Regions from separate parts of the Paracoccus alcaliphilus genome, predicted to be linked through region 1. Evidence: riboswitches for the same ligand, from Rfam matches in the RefSeq annotation. Region 1 holds a riboswitch; each other region holds the start of a gene.

Region 1 (5,722 bases):
TGGCGAGATCGGCGGCATGGGCGGCGATCTTGTAGGTGATGACGCCCACCTTCACATCATCGCGGTCGGGCAGGCCAAGATGTTCCTTGGGCGTGACATAGCACAGCATCGCCGTGCCGAACCAACCGATCATGGCGGCCCCGATGGCGCTGGTGATATGGTCATAGCCCGGCGCGATATCGGTGGTCAGGGGCCCCAGAGTATAGAAGGGCGCCTCGCCGCAAGTCTCTAGCTGCTTGTCCATGTTCTCCTTGATCTTGTGCATCGGCACATGGCCGGGGCCTTCGATCATCACCTGACAATCCTTTTCCCACGCGATCTGGGTCAGCTCTCCCAGCGTCTCAAGCTCGGCGAATTGCGCGGCGTCATTGGCGTCAGCGATGGATCCCGGGCGCAAGCCGTCGCCAAGACTGAAGCTGACATCATAGGCGCGCATGATGTCGCAGATCTCGTCGAAATGCTCATAGAGGAAGCTTTCGCGGTGGTGATGCAGGCACCATTTCGCCATGATCGAGCCGCCACGGCTGACGATCCCCGTTACCCTTTCGGCGGTCAGCGGGATGAAGGGCAGCCGCACACCGGCATGGATGGTAAAGTAATCGACGCCCTGTTCGGCCTGTTCGATCAGCGTGTCGCGGAAGATTTCCCAGGTCAGATCCTCGGCAATGCCTCCGACCTTTTCCAGCGCCTGATAGATCGGCACGGTACCGATGGGCACGGGGCTGTTGCGGATGATCCAGTCGCGGATATTGTGGATATTGCGCCCGGTGGACAGGTCCATGACCGTATCGGCGCCCCAGCGGATGGCCCAAACCAGCTTTTCGACTTCCTCCTCCATGCTGGAGGTGACGGCCGAGTTGCCGATATTGGCGTTGATCTTCACAAGGAAGTTGCGGCCGATGATCATCGGCTCGACCTCGGGGTGGTTGATATTGGCGGGGATGATTGCGCGGCCCGAGGCAATTTCCTGACGCACGAATTCGGGCGTGACATGATCGGGGATCGCGGCGCCCCAGTCATTGCCGTCGCGGATCAGCTGTTCCCTGGCCGCGCGCCTGCCCAGATTTTCGCGGATGGCGACGAATTCCATTTCCGGCGTGATGATCCCGGCGCGGGCATAGGCCATCTGCGTCACCGCCTTGCCCTCCGTCGCGCGCAGCGGCTGATACTGGCGCGGAAAGGCCGGGGTCAGCCGTTCGCCGGTGACAAAGCCGTTATCCTCGGGCTGGACCTGTCGCCCGTCATAGCGTTCGACATCCCCCGCCACCGTCCAGCCTTCGCGCGGACGCGGCAGGCCCCGGGCAATGTCGATCACCGCCTCGGGATCGGTATAGGGGCCAGAGGCGTCATAAACCGTGACCGGCGGCTCCATCGCGCTGGGATGCAGCTCGATCTCGCGCATCGGCACGCGCAGGCCGGGATGGATCTGGCCGGGGTGCCACACCTTGCGCGAGGCCGGCAGCGGGCCGGTGGTGATCGTCGGGATCGGGTTGTGCTTGTTCATGGCGTCCTCTCAAGCGTTTACTCGAAAAGACCCAAGTGATGGTTCGGGCAAGAAGGGACCGACTGCGACCCCGATGCGGCCGCCACGGCCCAAAGAACGACGCTGCGCCCTTCGGTCTTCCTACGCCAGTATCAACTGGGTCAGGTTCAAAGGGTCGCCTCACCGTGACGCGCGAACGCCACCAATCAGCCTCTCAGTCCCTTGGGCGGGACTCCCCTGACGGCCATCAGGGGACCAGAGCGCGGCTGCGTTGTCAATCCGGCAGTTGCGCCATCTGTGCGCCGGGTGCCTCGCCCGTTGGCAGATCGGGCGGGGCGGACAGGGTTTCCCGCATGATTTCCGCGACATGGCGCAGTTGCGATCCCAGCGGGTTGGTCTTGCGCCAGACCATGCCGATGCGGCGCGAGGGGCGCGGCTGGCGCAGGCGCGCGACCGATACGGCGGCGGATCGCGTCTCGATCGGGATCGCCATCTGCGGAATCAGTGTGACGCCGATTCCCGCCCCCACCATCTGCACCAGCGTGGAAAGCGAGCTGCCCTCCATCAGATCGCGCGGCGCGGCGTTCGAGATATTGCAGAAGGACAGCGCCTGATCGCGGAAGCAATGCCCCTCTTCCAGCAGCAGCAGCCGCATTTCCCGCAGCATGTCGGCGCAGGGGACGGGCTTGGCGGCATCCGCCAGCGGGCGCACCAGCACGAATTCCTCGTCGAACAGCGCAAATTCGGTCAGCGTGGATTCCGAGACCGGCAGCGCCACGATGGCGGTGTCCAGATGCCCGTCGATCAGATCGGCGATCAGCCGCTGGGTCACGGCCTCTCTCGGGCGCAGGTCCAGCCCCGGATATTGCCCGCCCAGACCCTTGATGATGCGCGGCAGCAGATAGGGAGCCACCGTCGGGATCACCCCGATTCGCAGCCGCCCGATCAGCGGGCTGTTCGAGGCCCGCGCCAGATCGCCCAGTTCATCGACCGAGCGCAGGATATCGCGGGCCCGGTCGGCGAAAGCCTCGCCCAGACTGGTCAGCCGGATCTGCCTTGTGCCGCGTTCGATCAGCGGCACACCCAGAATATCCTCTAGCTCTTTCATTTGCAGCGACAGCGCGGGCTGAGAGATGGAGCAATCCTCGGCCGCGCGACCGAAATGCAGGTTCCGTGCCAGCGCACCGAAATAACGGAGGTGTTTCAAGGACAGTCTCTTCATTAATCCTACATATCGCACAGATCAGAAAATGCAAATTTATCTTATGATATTTACCTGCTATCACTATCGCCAAGGAGGAAGGCCAGCGCGGCAAATCATGCTCGGACGGCCTTTCCCGTTCCTGACACGCAGCCAAGAAGGAGAGCGACATGGATGGAAACGATACCCCCACCGGCAAGTGCCCGGTGATGCATGGCGGCATGACCGCCATGGACAAATCGGTCATGGACTGGTGGCCGAACGCGCTGAATCTGGACATCCTGCATCAGCATGACAGCAAGACGAACCCGCTTGGCCCCGATTTCGATTACCATGAAGAGCTGAAAAAGCTGGACGTCGAGGCGCTGAAGGCCGATCTGCGCGCGCTGATGACCGAAAGCCAGGACTGGTGGCCTGCGGATTACGGCAGCTATGTCGGCATGTTCGCGCGCGTGGCGTGGCACAATGCCGGGACCTATCGCACCAGCGACGGACGCGGCGGCGGCAATTCCGGCAACCAGCGTTTCGCGCCGCTGAACAGCTGGCCCGACAACGTCAACACCGACAAGGGCCGTCGCCTGCTGTGGCCGATCAAGAAGAAATACGGCAACAGGATTTCCTGGGCCGACCTGATCGCGCTGTCGGGCAATATCGCCTATGAGGTCGCAGGGCTGAAAACCTTCGGCTTTGCCTTCGGGCGCGAGGATATCTGGCACCCCGAGAAAGACACCTATTGGGGTGACGAAAAGGAATGGCTTGCCCCCAGCGACGAGCGTTATGACAATGTCGGCGATGCCTCGACGCTGTCGAACCCGCTGGCCGCCGTGCAGATGGGGCTGATCTATGTCAACCCCGAGGGCGTGAACGGGCGCTCCGATCCGCAGGCCACCGCCAACCAGATGCGCGAGACCTTCGCGCGCATGGGCATGAACGACGAGGAAACCGTCGCGCTGACCGCTGGCGGCCATACCATCGGCAAGACCCACGGCAACGGCAATGCCGGCGATCTCAGCGCCGATCCCGAATCGGCGGGGCCGGAATTCCAGGGCCTTGGCTGGCTGAACACCAAGGGTCGCGGCGTCGGCCGCAATACCGTGGTGTCGGGTCTGGAAGGCGCATGGACGACCAATCCGACGGTCTGGGATGACGGTTTCTTCAAGATGCTGTTCGACCATGAATGGACCCTGACGCGCAGCCCGGCGGGCGCCTCGCAATGGGAACCCATCACCATCGCCGAGACGGACAAGCCGGTCGATGTCGAGGACCCCTCGATCCGGGTCATGCCGATGATGACCGATGCCGACATGGCGCTGAAGGTCGATCCGGTCTATCGCGAGATCTCGCTGCGCTTCAAGGACGATTTCGCGGCGTTCAGCGATGCCTTCGCCCGCGGCTGGTTCAAGCTGATCCACCGCGACATGGGGCCGAAGGCACGCTATCTGGGTCCGGACGTTCCGGCCGAGGACCTGATCTGGCAGGACCCGATCCCCGCGGGCCGCAGTGACTATGATGTCGAGGCGGTCAAGGCCAGAATTGCCGCCAGCGGGCTGTCGAGCAGCGACATGATCGCGACCGCATGGGACAGCGCGCGGACCTTCCGCGGCTCGGACTATCGCGGTGGCGCGAATGGCGCGCGCATCCGGCTGGCCCCGCAGAAGGACTGGCTGGGCAACGAGCCCGAGCGTCTGGCCCGCGTGCTGTCGGTGCTGGAGCCCATCGCGGCGGAAACCGGGGTTTCGGTTGCCGATGTGATCGTGCTGGCCGGCAATCTGGGTGTCGAGCAGGCCGCGAAGGCCGCGGGTTTCGACATCAGCGTGCCTTTTGCGCCGGGCCGTGGCGATGCGACGCCCGAACAGACCGATGCCGAAAGCTTCGATGTGCTGGAGCCGCTGGCCGATGGTTTCCGCAACTGGCTGAAGCAGGACTATGTCGTCAGCCCCGAGGAACTGCTGCTGGACCGCGCCCAACTGATGCGGCTGACCGCGCCGGAAATGGTCACGCTGATCGGCGGTTTGCGGGTTCTGGGCACCAATCACGGCGGCACGGCGCATGGCGTCTTTACCGACCGGGCGGGCGCGCTGACGACCGATTTCTTCGTCAACCTGACCGATATGTCCAACAGCTGGAAACCGGTGGACGGCAATCTCTATGAGATCCGCGACCGCAAGACCGATACGGTGAAATGGACCGCGACGCGGGTGGATCTGGTGATCGGGTCGAACTCGATCCTGCGCTCCTATGCCGAGGTCTATGCGCAGGACGACAATCACGAGAAATTCGTGAGGGATTTCGTTGCCGCATGGGTCAAGGTGATGAACGCCGACCGTTTCGACCTGCGCTGATAACGGACCACCACAGACATGAAACGGCCCGCCCGCAAATCCTGCGGGCGGGCCGTTTCACTTACTTGCCGTCCTGCGGCTTGTCGCCATCGGGCTTTTCCAGCGCGTGATCGCGGTAAAGCCCGGCATTCGCCATCAGGAACAGAAACAGCAGCACCGGCAGGCCGAAGGTCTTGAACCAGACCCAGCTGGTTTCCGACATCAGCCGCCAGATCAGTTCATTGGCCACGGCCAGCGCCAGAAACATCGCCGCCATGCGCCGGGTCAGCTTGAGCCAGCCGGTCTCGGTCAGGGGCAGCGCCTCGCCCAGCACCGCGCCCAGCCAGTTGCGCCCCGCGATCAGGCTATAGCCCAGCAGCCCCGCGAACAGCAGATAGATCATCGTCGGTTTCATCTTGAAAAAGCGCGGATCGTCAAGCCAGACCGACAGCCCGCCAAAGACCAGCACCAGCACCAGCGTCGCGATCTGCATCGGTGCCAGCTTGCCCGTCAGCCGCCACATGATCAGCGTCGAGATCACCAGAACCGGGATGAAAACCAGCGTGGCAAAGACGAAACCGCTGTAGTCGCGGCCCAGCACATGCACCGAATCCTCGCGGAACAGCATGAAGATGACGAAGAACAGGACCACCGGCCCCAGTTCCAGAACCGGCTTCACCCAGGGCTTCGGTTGCTTCATGCGGGCGTTCCTTGTCT
Region 2 (5,722 bases), 950 kb from region 1:
CTGGTCATTGCCGGGCCGGGCGCGGGATCGAAGGCGAAAAAGGCCGCCGATCTGGGCGTCAGGGTGATCGACGAAGACGAATGGATGCGGATCGCGGGCAGATGAGTGTGACGAAGGGCCGGCCACCAGAACTGTTCCCGCTGTTCGCTGCGATCGACAGCCTGCCGGGGATCGGCCCCAAGGGCGTGGCCGCGCTGGCCCAGATGGGAATCGAGCGCCCCCGAGACCTGATCCTGACCCTGCCTTCCAGCGGCGTCACCCGCCGCCGGATCGCGCGAATTACTGATGCCCGCCCGCCCGAAATCATCACCATCGGCGTCGAGGTCATCCGCCATCACCCGCCCACCACGCGCGGCAGGCCGTGGCGGGTTCATTGCAGCGACGGCACCTCGGACCTGACGCTGGTGTTTTTCCACCCGCGGCGCGACTGGATCGAGAAACAGCTTCCCGAAGGCGCGCGGCGCATCGTCTCGGGCAAGGTCGAACTGTTCGATGGCATGGCGCAGATGGTCCATCCCGATCATATCCTGACCGAAACCGACCCCCTGCCGGTGGATTTCGAGCCGGTCTATCCGCTCAGCGCCGGGCTGACGCAAAAGACGATGGCCCGCGCGGTGGCGGCGGCGATGACCCGGCTGCCCGATGCCGGGGAATGGATCGACCCGCAACTGCTGAGTGATCGCGGCTGGCCGGGCTGGCAGGCGGCGCTGACGGCGGCGCATGCGCCTGCCGGGCCGGGCGAATTGTCGCCCGACGATCCGGCGCGGCAGCGGCTGGCCTATGACGAGTTTCTGGCCCATCAGATGACATTGGCGCTGGTCCGGCGCCAGAAACGTCACCTGCGCGGGCGACCCAGCACGGGCGATGGCAGGCTGCGGCAGGCGGTGCTGGATGCCCTGCCCTGGCCGCCGACCGCTGCCCAGACCCGCGCGGTTCAGGAAATCGCCGCGGATATGGGCAGCGACCGGCGCATGAACCGGCTGTTGCAGGGCGATGTCGGCTCGGGCAAGACGCTGGTTGCGATGCTGGCGGCGCTGGTTGCGGTCGAATCCGGCGGTCAGGCGGTGCTGATGGCCCCGACCGAGATCCTTGCCCGCCAGCATGCCCGCGGGCTGGAGGCGATGGCGCGGGCGGCGGGCATCCGGCTGGCCGCGCTGACCGGGCGCGACAAGGGCGAACTGCGCGCGCAGCTGTTGCAGGATCTGGCGGAAGGGCGCATCGACATCCTGGTCGGCACACATGCAGTTTTCCAGAAAGACGTGCATTTCCATGACCTTCGCCTTGCCATCATCGACGAACAGCATCGTTTCGGCGTGGCACAGCGGTTGGAACTGTCGGGCAAGGGCCATGTGCCCCCCGACATGCTGATCATGACCGCGACGCCGATTCCGCGCTCGCTGGCGCTGACGCAATATGGCGATCTGGATCTGTCGGTGCTGGATGAAAAGCCGCCCGGACGCCAGCCGATCACCACCGTGATGATCAGCGATCAGCGACTGGCCGAGGTGACGGCGCGGCTGCACCGGGTGCTGGATCAGGGTGCGCGGGCCTATTGGGTCTGCCCGCTGGTCGAAGAGAGCGAAGTCACCGACCTGACCGCCGCCGAGGCGCGGTTTCAGGCCCTGCGCGCCGAGTTTGGCGAGGGCGTGCGACTGATCCACGGTCAGATGCCCGCCGATCAGCGCGACGCGGCGATGGCCGATTTCGCCAGCGGTCGGGCGCAGTTGCTGGTCGCGACGACGGTGATCGAGGTCGGCGTGGACGTGCCCGAGGCCACGATCATGGTGATCGAGCGCGCCGAAAGCTTCGGGCTGGCGCAGCTGCATCAGCTGCGGGGCCGGGTCGGACGGGGCAAGGGCGCCTCGACCTGCCTGCTGCTTTATCACCCGCCGCTGGGTGAAACCGGGGCACGTCGGCTGACCACGCTGCGCGATACCGAGGACGGCTTCCGCATTGCCGAGGTCGATCTGGAGATGCGCGGCGCGGGTGACGTGATCGGCACCGCGCAATCCGGTCTGCCGCGTTTCCGCATCGGCGATCTGGAACATCAGCCCGGGCTGATGGCCGTCGCCCGGCAGGACGCGCGCAACCTGCTGGATCGCGACCCGGCGCTGGAATCGCCGCGCGGCCGCGCGATCCGGCTGCTGATGTGGCTGATGAGTCAGGACGAATCGATCCGGCTGATCTCGGTCGGCTGAACGAAGGCTTGCATAACCGCGCGCAATCGGCTTCCCTGCGGATCGTGACAGGGGCGTCCGGGTTCGACCGGGCTGAGAAGCACCCTTCGAACCTGAACCAGATCATGCTGGCGGAGGGAGTCGCGTTCAGCCCGTCAACGGGTCGTCCGCCCTTCCCCACGCCTGCGGGAAGGAGAGACCATGCCCCGGCAGACCGTGCCGAATATCCTGTCCATCGCGGGGTCTGACCCCTCGGGCGGGGCCGGAATTCAAGCGGATATCAAGGCGATTTCAGCCAATGGCGGTTATGCGATGGCGGCGATCACGGCGCTGACGGTGCAGAATACGCAAGGTGTCCGCGGGGTGCAGATCGTCGCGCCGGATTTCATCGCCGCCCAGATTGCCGCGATCCGCGACGATATCCGCATCGATGCGGTCAAGATCGGGATGCTGGGCGATGCCGCCGTGACCGCCGCCGTGGCCGGGGCGCTGGCGGGTCTGGACTGCCCCATCGTTCTTGACCCGGTGATGGTCGCCAAGGGCGGCGACCGGCTGCTGAGCGCGCAGGCCGTCGATGCGCTGCGCGACGAGTTGTTGCCGATGGCGCGGATCATCACCCCGAACCTGCCCGAAGCCGCCGATCTGCTGGGCTGCGACGAGGCCACCGACCGCGACCGGATGGAGGCGCAGGGCCATGATCTGCTGGCGCTGGGGCCGCGCGCGGTACTGCTGAAAGGCGGGCATCTGCCGGGCGATCAATGCCCTGATCTGCTGGTCTGGCAAGGCGGCAGCCATTGGCTGGACGCCCCGCGTCATGCCACCGTGAACAGCCACGGGACCGGATGCAGCCTGTCCTCGGCGCTGGCCACGCAACTGGCGCTGGGGCATGATCCGCTGCGCGCCTGCAAGGCCGCCAAACATTATGTGTTGCAGGCGCTGAAGGCCGGGGACGCGCTGGATGCGGGCAAGGGCCACGGTCCGACCGACCATTTCTGGATGCTGCGCGACAGCCCTCAGCCGATCTGCGTCAGGTGAACCACCCGGTCCATGCGGGCGGCCAGATCGTGGTTATGGGTCGCCAGCAGGGCGGCCAGCCCGGTTTCCCGGACCAATGACATCAGCAGATCGAACACCCGCTCGGCGGTCTCGGGGTCCAGATTGCCGGTCGGCTCGTCCGCCAGCAGCAACGCCGGTTCATTGGCCAGCGCCCGGCAGAAGGCCACCCGCTGCTGTTCGCCGCCCGACAGCTCGGCCGGCCGGTGCGCCGCGCGATGGCCAAGGCCCACGCGATCCAGCAGATCGCTGGCCCGCGCCGCCGCCGCCTGCGCCGGAACCCCGTTGGCCAGTTGCGGCAGCACGATATTCTCATGCGCCGAAAACTCCGGCAGCAGATGGTGGAACTGATAGACGAAGCCCAGATCCGAGCGCCGCGCCTCGGTCCGTGCCTGATCCGACAGGCCGGTCATGTCGCGCCCGCCAAGGATCACCCTGCCCGAGGTCGGCTGATCCAGCAGCCCCGCGATATGCAGCAGCGTCGATTTGCCCGCCCCCGACGGCGCGACCAGCGCCACGACTTCGCCGCGCGCGACGCTCAGGTCCAGACCGCGCAGCACCTCGACCGGGGCGGGACCGCCCAGACCATAGGTCTTGGCGACGCCATCCAACCGCAGAACCTCACTCATAGCGCAGCGCCTCCACCGGGTTCATGCGCGCGGCGCGGCGCGCGGGGAAAATGGTCACGATGAAGGACAACGACAGCGACAGCGCCACCGCGCGGAAGATGTCCCATGCCCGCAGATCGGCAGGCAGGCGATAGATGCCGCGCACCTCGGGCTGCCACGCCCCGCCATTGGTCAGCGCATTCAGCCCCGCCATGATATTGTCCACGTTCAGCGCCAGTGCCACGCCAAGGATCACCCCGGCGATGGTGCCGATGACGCCGGTGAATGCGCCGCACAGAAAGAAGACGCGCAGGATCGCGCCCTCGGTCAGGCCCATCGTGCGCAGGATGCCGATATCGCGGCCCTTGTTCTTGACCAGCATGATCAGCCCCGAGGTGATGTTCATCGATGCAATCAGCACCAGCACCGACAGGATGACGAACATCACGTCATCCTCCATGTCCAGCGCCGCCAGATAAGAGCCCGAGGCATCGCGCCAGTTCCAGACCTGCGCCCCCTGCCCCGCCGCTGACAGCAGCGGCCCGGTCCAGTCATGGACCCGCTCGGGGTCGTCCACGAACACTTCGATCTCGTCGGCGACGCCTTCGCGGTTGAAATAGCTTTGCGCCTCGGCCATCGGCATATAGATGCGGGAACGATCGACCTCGTAACGCCCGGCGCTGAAGATATAGGTCACCTCATAGGCCTTCATCCGCAGCGACTTGCCCACCGGCGTATTCGGCCCGTCGGGCGATACCAGCCGCACCATGTCGCCAAGGCCAAGGTTCAGTTCCCGCGCGATCCCCGATCCGATGGCCACGCCCCGGTCGAACTCGCCAAGGTCGCCGGCCGAGGTTTCGGGATCCACGATGCGCGGCATGGCTTTCAGCGAATCCAGCGTGACGCCAAAGACCTCGGCCCCGATCGAGCGGTCGTTGGCGGTGGCCATCACCTGCCCCTTGACCAGCGGCGCGGTGCGGGTGACGCCCGGGATCTGCGCCAGCACCGTGGCCATCGCGTCGTAATCCTGGATCTTGCCCGGCACGACATAGACATCGCCGGTCAGCTCGTTCTCGATCCGCTGCGGCGCCATATAGACGGTGCTGTGGGCATTCGCGCCAAGGATAGTGTCGATGAACTCGGCCCGGAAGCCGGACCTGACCGCCAGCGTCGCGATCAGCGCCATCACGCCCAGGGCGATGCCGATCAGGCTGATCCAAGTCATCACGCTGACCCCGCCCTCGCTGCGGCGGGCGCGCAGATAGCGCCATGCGATCATGAATTCGTATCGCGAAAACGGTCTGGGGCTGGCCATTCAAATTCCCTGAACAAAAACGGGCAGAAAGTGACGGCGGGACGCGGAAAGATCAAGACGACAATGGTGTGATCGGTGGTGTGATCGGCCGCTGCGTCGCGATGTCGTATCGGCAATCGCATGATTGCGATAGGCGCCGCGCTCTGCCAGAAGGGCGGCATGGCAAAATCCGTCACCGCCTTCACCTGCACCGCCTGCGGCGCCGCCCACAAGAAATGGGCCGGGCGCTGCGATTCCTGTGGCGAATGGAACACCATCGCCGAAGAGGCGCCGCTGTCGCAGGGGCCGGGACGCGGCCTTGGCGCCGCCAAGGGTCGCGCGGTGCCGCTGTCGGGCCTTTCCAGCCACGAGCCGCCCCCGCCCCGCCAGCAATCAGGCATGGCGGAACTGGACCGGGTGCTGGGCGGCGGGCTGGTGCCGGGTTCCGCGGTGCTGGTCGGCGGCGATCCCGGTATCGGCAAATCGACGCTGCTGTTGCAGGCGGCGGCAGCCTTCGCGCGGGCCGGGCTGAACGCCATCTATATCAGCGGCGAAGAGGCCAGCGCGCAGGTCCGCATGCGTGCGGGGCG
Region 3 (5,722 bases), 1.4 Mb from region 1:
GCACTGCGATGTCCTGACCCGTGCTGATCCCGCCAAGGATGCCGCCGGCATGATTCGACAGGAATCGCGGCCCGTCATTACCCATGCGGATCTCATCGGCGTTGTCGGTGCCGGTCAGGGCGGCGGCCCCCATGCCCTCGCCGATCTCGACGCCTTTGACGGCGTTGATCGACATCATCGCGGCGGCCAGATCGGTGTCCAGCTTCGCATAGACCGGCGCGCCAAGACCGGGCGGGCAGCCCTGAATCAGCACCTCGATGGCCGCGCCGACGCTGTTCTGATCCTTGCGGATCGCGTCCAGATAATCGGACCATTCCTGCACCGCCGTCGCGTCGGGCAGAAAGAACGGGTTGTCGGGAATGGCGCTGGCGTCAAAGCGCGCGCGCTCCAGATGCAGCGCGCCCATCTGCACCATATATCCGGTTACCGCCAGATCGGGCAGCAGATGACGCAGCACGGCCTGCGCCACGCCCCCCGCCGCGACCCGCGCCGCCGTTTCCCGCGCGCTGGAGCGTCCGCCGCCGCGATAATCCCGGATCCCGTATTTCAGGTGATAGGCGATATCGGCATGGCCGGGGCGGAAACTGGTGGCGATATCGCCGTAATCCCTGGACCGCTGATCGGTGTTCTCGATCATCAGCTGGATCGGCGTGCCGGTGGTGCGGCCCTCGAAGATGCCCGACAGGATGCGCACCTGATCGGCTTCGCGCCTTTGCGTGGTGTGCTTGGAGGTGCCGGGGCGGCGCAGGTCGAGGAATTGCTGGATATAACCCTCGTCCAGCGCCACGCCCGGCGGGGTGCCATCGACAGTGACGCCAAGCGCGGGGCCATGGCTTTCGCCCCATGTGGTGAACCGGAATTCGCGGCCGAAAGTGTTATAGCTCATGCCTTCTCTCCGGTCAGGGCTTTCAATTCATAGATCAGATCCAGCGCCTCGCGCGGGGTCATGGCATCGGGATGCACATCTTTCATCCGCGCGTCCAGAGGGCTGTCCACGGCCCGGACCGGCGCCGGGGCCGGGGCGGCGGCGCGGAACAGCGGCAGATCGTCGATCAGCGCGGCGGGCCGGGCGGCACCCTCACGCTCGCCCGATTCCAGCGCGTCCAGCACCTCGCGCGCGCGGTCCACAACGCTGCCGGGCAACCCCGCCAGCCGCGCCACCTGCACGCCATAGGACCGATCCGCCGCGCCCTTGCGCACCTCGTGCAGAAAGATCACCTCGCCTTCCCATTCGCGCACGGTGACGGTGGCGTTTTCCACCCCATCCAGACGCGCGGTCAGGGCGGTCATTTCGTGGTAATGGGTGGCGAACAGGGCGCGGCAGCGGTTGATTTCGTGCAGATGCTCCATCACCGCCCAGGCGATGGACAGCCCGTCCCATGTCGCGGTGCCGCGCCCGATCTCGTCCAGAATCACCAGCGCGCGGTCGTCGGCCTGATTGAGGATCGCGGCGGTTTCCACCATCTCGACCATGAAGGTGGACCGGCCCCGCGCCAGATCATCGGCGGCGCCCACGCGGCTGAACAACTGGCTGACCATGCCGATATGGGCCGACCGCGCGGGCACGAAGGCCCCCGCCTGCGCCAGCACCGCGATCAGCGCGTTCTGGCGCAGAAAGGTCGATTTCCCGGCCATGTTCGGCCCGGTCAGCAGCCAGATCGCCGGAGTCTCGCCCGCCGTCAGATCGCAGTCATTGGCCACGAAGGCCTGCGCCTTGCGCCGCAGCGCGCGTTCCACAACCGGATGCCGCCCGCCTGTGATCGCAAAAGCGCGGCTGTCATCGACGCGGGGCCGGGTCCAGCCCTCGCCCGTGGCGATATCGGCAAAGGCACTGGCAAGGTCGATCTCGGCCAGCGCCCGCGCCGCCTGCCCGATCTGCGCGGACTGGTCCAGAATGGCCGCGCGGAGGCGGTCGAAAATGCCGCGCTCGATCTCCAGCGCGCGGTCGCGGGCGTTGAGGATGCGGGTTTCCAGCTCGGACAGTTCAACCGTTGTGAAACGGATCTGGTTGGCGGTGGTCTGGCGGTGAATGAAGGTCTCGGACAAGGGCGGGGCCATCATCCGCTCGGCATGGGTGGTGGTCGTTTCGATGAAATAGCCCAGCACGTTGTTATGCTTGATTTTCAGGCTTTGCACCCCGGCCAGCGCGGCATAATCGGCCTGCATCCCGGCAATGACGCCGCGCCCTTCGTCGCGCAGCCGCCGGGTCTGGTCCAGATCCGCATCGTAATCAGAGGCCACGAAACCGCCATCGCGGGCCAGCAGGGGCGGCTCGGCCACCAGCGCGTCGTCCAGCAGACGGGTCAGCGCGTCATGGCCGACAAGATCGCGCGCCGCGTCCCGCAGCACGGGGGCGGCGTCGTCAGGCAGCCGCGCAGCAATCGCCGCGCCTTGCGTCAGCCCGGCGCGGATTGCGGCCAGATCGCGCGGCCCGCCGCGTTCCAGCGCCAGCCGCGACAGCGCCCGGTCCATATCCGGCACGCGGGCCAACGCATCGCGCAGATCGGCCGACAGGCGCGGATCATCGACCAGCATCGCCACCGCATCGTGGCGCGCATGGATCAGCGCCAGATCGCGGCTTGGCGCGCTGATGCGACGCTCCAGCAGCCGCGCGCCCGGGGCCGTCACCGTCCGGTCGATGGCCGCCAACAGCGAGCCATCGCGCCCCCCCGACAGCGCCTGCGTCAGTTCCAGATTGCGCCGTGTGGCCGCGTCGATCTGCATCGCGCCGCCTGCGCGTTCGCGGCCGGGCGGACGCAGCAACGGCAATTTGCCCTTCTGCGTCATGTCCAGATAATCGACGATGGCCCCCATCGCCGACAGTTCCGCGCGGGTAAAGCTGCCGAAACCGTCCAGCGTTTCCACGCCATAAAGCGCACATAACCGCCGCGCCCCCGCCCCACTGTCAAAGGCACCGGCATGAAGATCGGTCAGCGCCGCGCCTGCATCCGCCGCCAGATCGTCCAGACCCGAGCCATCGACGGCCAGCAACTCGCGCGGCGCCAGGCGCGCCAGTTCCGGGGCCAGCCGCACCTGCGGGCAGTCCATCACCTGAAAGGCGCCGGTCGAGATATCCACCCATGCCAGCGCGCCCTCGTCGCGCACCTGCGAAAACGCCGCCAGATAATTGTGCCGCCGCGCCTCCAGCAGCGATTCCTCGGTCAGGGTGCCGGGCGTGACCAGCCGCACCACGTCGCGCGCCACGACCGATTTACTGCCGCGCTTCTTCGCCTCGGCCGGGTCTTCCATCTGCTCGGCGATGGCGACGCGGAAGCCCTTGCGGATCAGCGTCAGCAGATAGGATTCGGCGGCATGGACCGGCACCCCGCACATCGGGATCGGCTGGCCCTGATGGGTGCCGCGTTTCGTCAGCGCGATATCCAGCGCCGCCGCCGCCGCCACCGCGTCGTCAAAGAACATCTCGTAGAAATCGCCCATGCGATAGAACAGCAGCGCGCCGGGATTGGCATCCCGGATTGCCAGATACTGCGCCATCATCGGGGTGGGCTGATCGCTCATGTCGGTCCTTCGGCTGTGGTCTGGCGTGTTTCTAGCCGCTTGCACCGGACTGTGAAACCACTACATTCATTCCTGACCTCGGGGTGCCCTGTTTCGGGCTGAGACGCATGACGCGGACCCGTCGAACCTGATCCGGCTGACCCCGGCGGAGGGAAGGTGGCCTTGGTCCTTTCTTTCGAAAACCTGAATGAAAGTGAGGCCGCGATGAAGAAATACCTGTTACTGGCCCTTCTGGCCGCCACCCCCGCCGCCGCACAGGATCGTCCGGTGCTGACCGTCTATGCCGGTGATTACGTCGCCAGCGAATGGGGTCCCGGCCCGAAGATCAAGGAAGGGTTCGAGGCCTTCTGCGAATGCGAATTGCGCTTTGTGACCGGCGACATCCTGCCCCGCATCCTGATGGAGGGCGAGGGAACCAAGGCCGATATCGTCTTCGGCCTGACCCCCGACCTGACCGCCCGCGCCCGCGAATCCGGCCTGTTCGCGCCGCATGGGCAGGACACATCCGACATGTCGCTGCCCGTCGAATGGAGCGACGAGATCTTCCTGCCCTATAACTGGAGCGAGACCGCCTTCATCTATGACGAGACCCGGCTGGAAAACCCGCCCGCCAGCTTCGCCGAATTGCTGGACGCGCCCGACGACCTGAAGATCGTCATTCAGGACCCCCGCGCCTCGATTTCCGGGCTGGCGCTGCTGTTGTGGGTCAAGGGGGTTTACGGCGACGACACGCCCGACGCATGGGCAAAGCTGGCGCCGAAGATCCTGACGGTGACGCGCGGCTGGTCGGAATCCTATGGCATGTTCACGGAAGGAGAGGCGGATATGGTCCTGTCCTATACCACCTCGCCCGCCTATCACATCGCCGAAGAGGACGACCTGACCAAGAAGGCCGCCATTTTCCCCGAAGGTCATTACTTCCTGACCGAACTGGCCGCGCAGATCGCCACGACCGATCAGCCGGAACTGGCGCAGGCCTTCATGGACTGGGTGCTGACGCCGGATTTCCAGTCCACCGTCCCGCTGGCCAACTGGTCGCTGCCCGCGAGACTGCCCGAGGCTGACTGGCCGCAGGTGCTGCGCGATCTGCCGCGCGCCGAGACGACCCTGCTTTACACCGAGGACGAGGCCGAGGCGCTGCGTCAGCCGGCGCTGGACGAATGGCTGCGGGCGTTCTCGCGATAACGCGCCCGCAGCCGGGCGCATGGGTCGCGGCCGCGCTGGCGGCGCTGATCCTCGGCACGCTGGCGGCGGTGGCATGGCAGGCGCGCGGGCTGTCGGCGCTGGGGCCGTGGGACTGGCGGGCGGTCTGGTTCACCATCTGGCAGGCGACGGTATCCGCCAGCCTGTCGGCGGTGCTGGCGATCCCGGTGGCGCGGGCTTTGGCCCGGCGGCGCTTTCGCGGGCGGATGGCGCTGGTGACGCTGCTGGGCGCGCCATTCATCCTGCCGGTGATCGTGGCGGTGATGGGGCTGATCTCGGTCTTTGGCCGCAACGGCGTGCTGAACGAGGGGCTGCGCGGGTTCGGGCTGCCCGAGGTCAGCATCTATGGCTGGCAGGGGGTGATCCTTGCGCATGTGTTCTTCAACCTGCCGCTGTCGGTGCGGCTGATCCTGCAAGGCTGGCAGGCGATCCCGGCGGAACGGTTCCGGCTGGCCGAAAGCCTGGGCTTCGGCCCCCGCGACATTGCCCGGCATCTGGAACGCCCGATGCTGCGTTCGGTGCTGCCCGGTGTCTGGCTGGCGGTGTTTCTGGTCTGCCTGACCAGTTTCGCCGTCGCGCTGGCTTTGGGAGGCGGGCCGCGCGCCACCACGGTCGAGCTGGCGATCTATCAGGCGTTCCGCTTTGACTTCGATCTGGGCCGGGCGGCGATGCTGGGGCTGGTGCAGATCGCGCTTTGCGTGGCGGCGATGGTGCTGGCGCGACGGATCGCGATCCCGGCGGCCTTCGGCGCGGGGCTGGACGCCCCCCACCGGCTGCGCGGGCCGGGCGGCTGGCGGAGGGGGGCCGATACGCTGGCCATCGCGCTGGCCACCGGGTTCCTGCTGTGGCCGATCCTTGCCGTCACCCTGCGCGGCCTGCCCCGCATCCCCGCCCTGCCGCCCGAGGTCTGGGACGCCGCCGCGCGGTCGGTGGTGATGGCGCTGATCTCGGCCCTGCTGGCGGTGGTGCTGTCGCTGGCTCTGGCGCTGACGCTGGCGCG

What was found. A riboswitch is a leader RNA that binds a small molecule or an ion and turns the genes downstream of it on or off. The one in region 1 is predicted to bind thiamine pyrophosphate.
Region 2: another riboswitch for thiamine pyrophosphate. It lies ahead of thiD (bifunctional hydroxymethylpyrimidine kinase/phosphomethylpyrimidine kinase); the one in region 1 lies ahead of thiC (phosphomethylpyrimidine synthase ThiC).
Region 3: another riboswitch for thiamine pyrophosphate. It lies ahead of JHW40_RS05535 (thiamine ABC transporter substrate-binding protein); the one in region 1 lies ahead of thiC (phosphomethylpyrimidine synthase ThiC).

What each region holds. Positions count from the first base shown of each region.
Region 1 covers NZ_CP067124.1:3,237,801-3,243,522, forward strand. Annotated here, with positions in the region: gene thiC (phosphomethylpyrimidine synthase ThiC) at 1-1,504, opposite strand, end outside; TPP riboswitch at 1,605-1,732, opposite strand; gene JHW40_RS16780 (hydrogen peroxide-inducible genes activator) at 1,758-2,705, opposite strand; gene katG (catalase/peroxidase HPI) at 2,855-5,026, shown strand; gene JHW40_RS16790 (inner membrane-spanning protein YciB) at 5,088-5,705, opposite strand.
Region 2 covers NZ_CP067124.1:2,287,301-2,293,022, reverse strand. Annotated here, with positions in the region: gene ligA (NAD-dependent DNA ligase LigA) at 1-105, shown strand, start outside; gene recG (ATP-dependent DNA helicase RecG) at 102-2,198, shown strand; TPP riboswitch at 2,238-2,334, shown strand; gene thiD (bifunctional hydroxymethylpyrimidine kinase/phosphomethylpyrimidine kinase) at 2,379-3,212, shown strand; gene JHW40_RS11750 (ABC transporter ATP-binding protein) at 3,191-3,859, opposite strand; gene JHW40_RS11745 (lipoprotein-releasing ABC transporter permease subunit) at 3,852-5,153, opposite strand; gene radA (DNA repair protein RadA) at 5,313-5,722, shown strand, end outside.
Region 3 covers NZ_CP067124.1:1,076,201-1,081,922, reverse strand. Annotated here, with positions in the region: gene aroC (chorismate synthase) at 1-886, opposite strand, end outside; gene mutS (DNA mismatch repair protein MutS) at 883-3,519, opposite strand; TPP riboswitch at 3,589-3,690, shown strand; gene JHW40_RS05535 (thiamine ABC transporter substrate-binding protein) at 3,724-4,704, shown strand; gene JHW40_RS05530 (ABC transporter permease subunit) at 4,680-5,722, shown strand, end outside.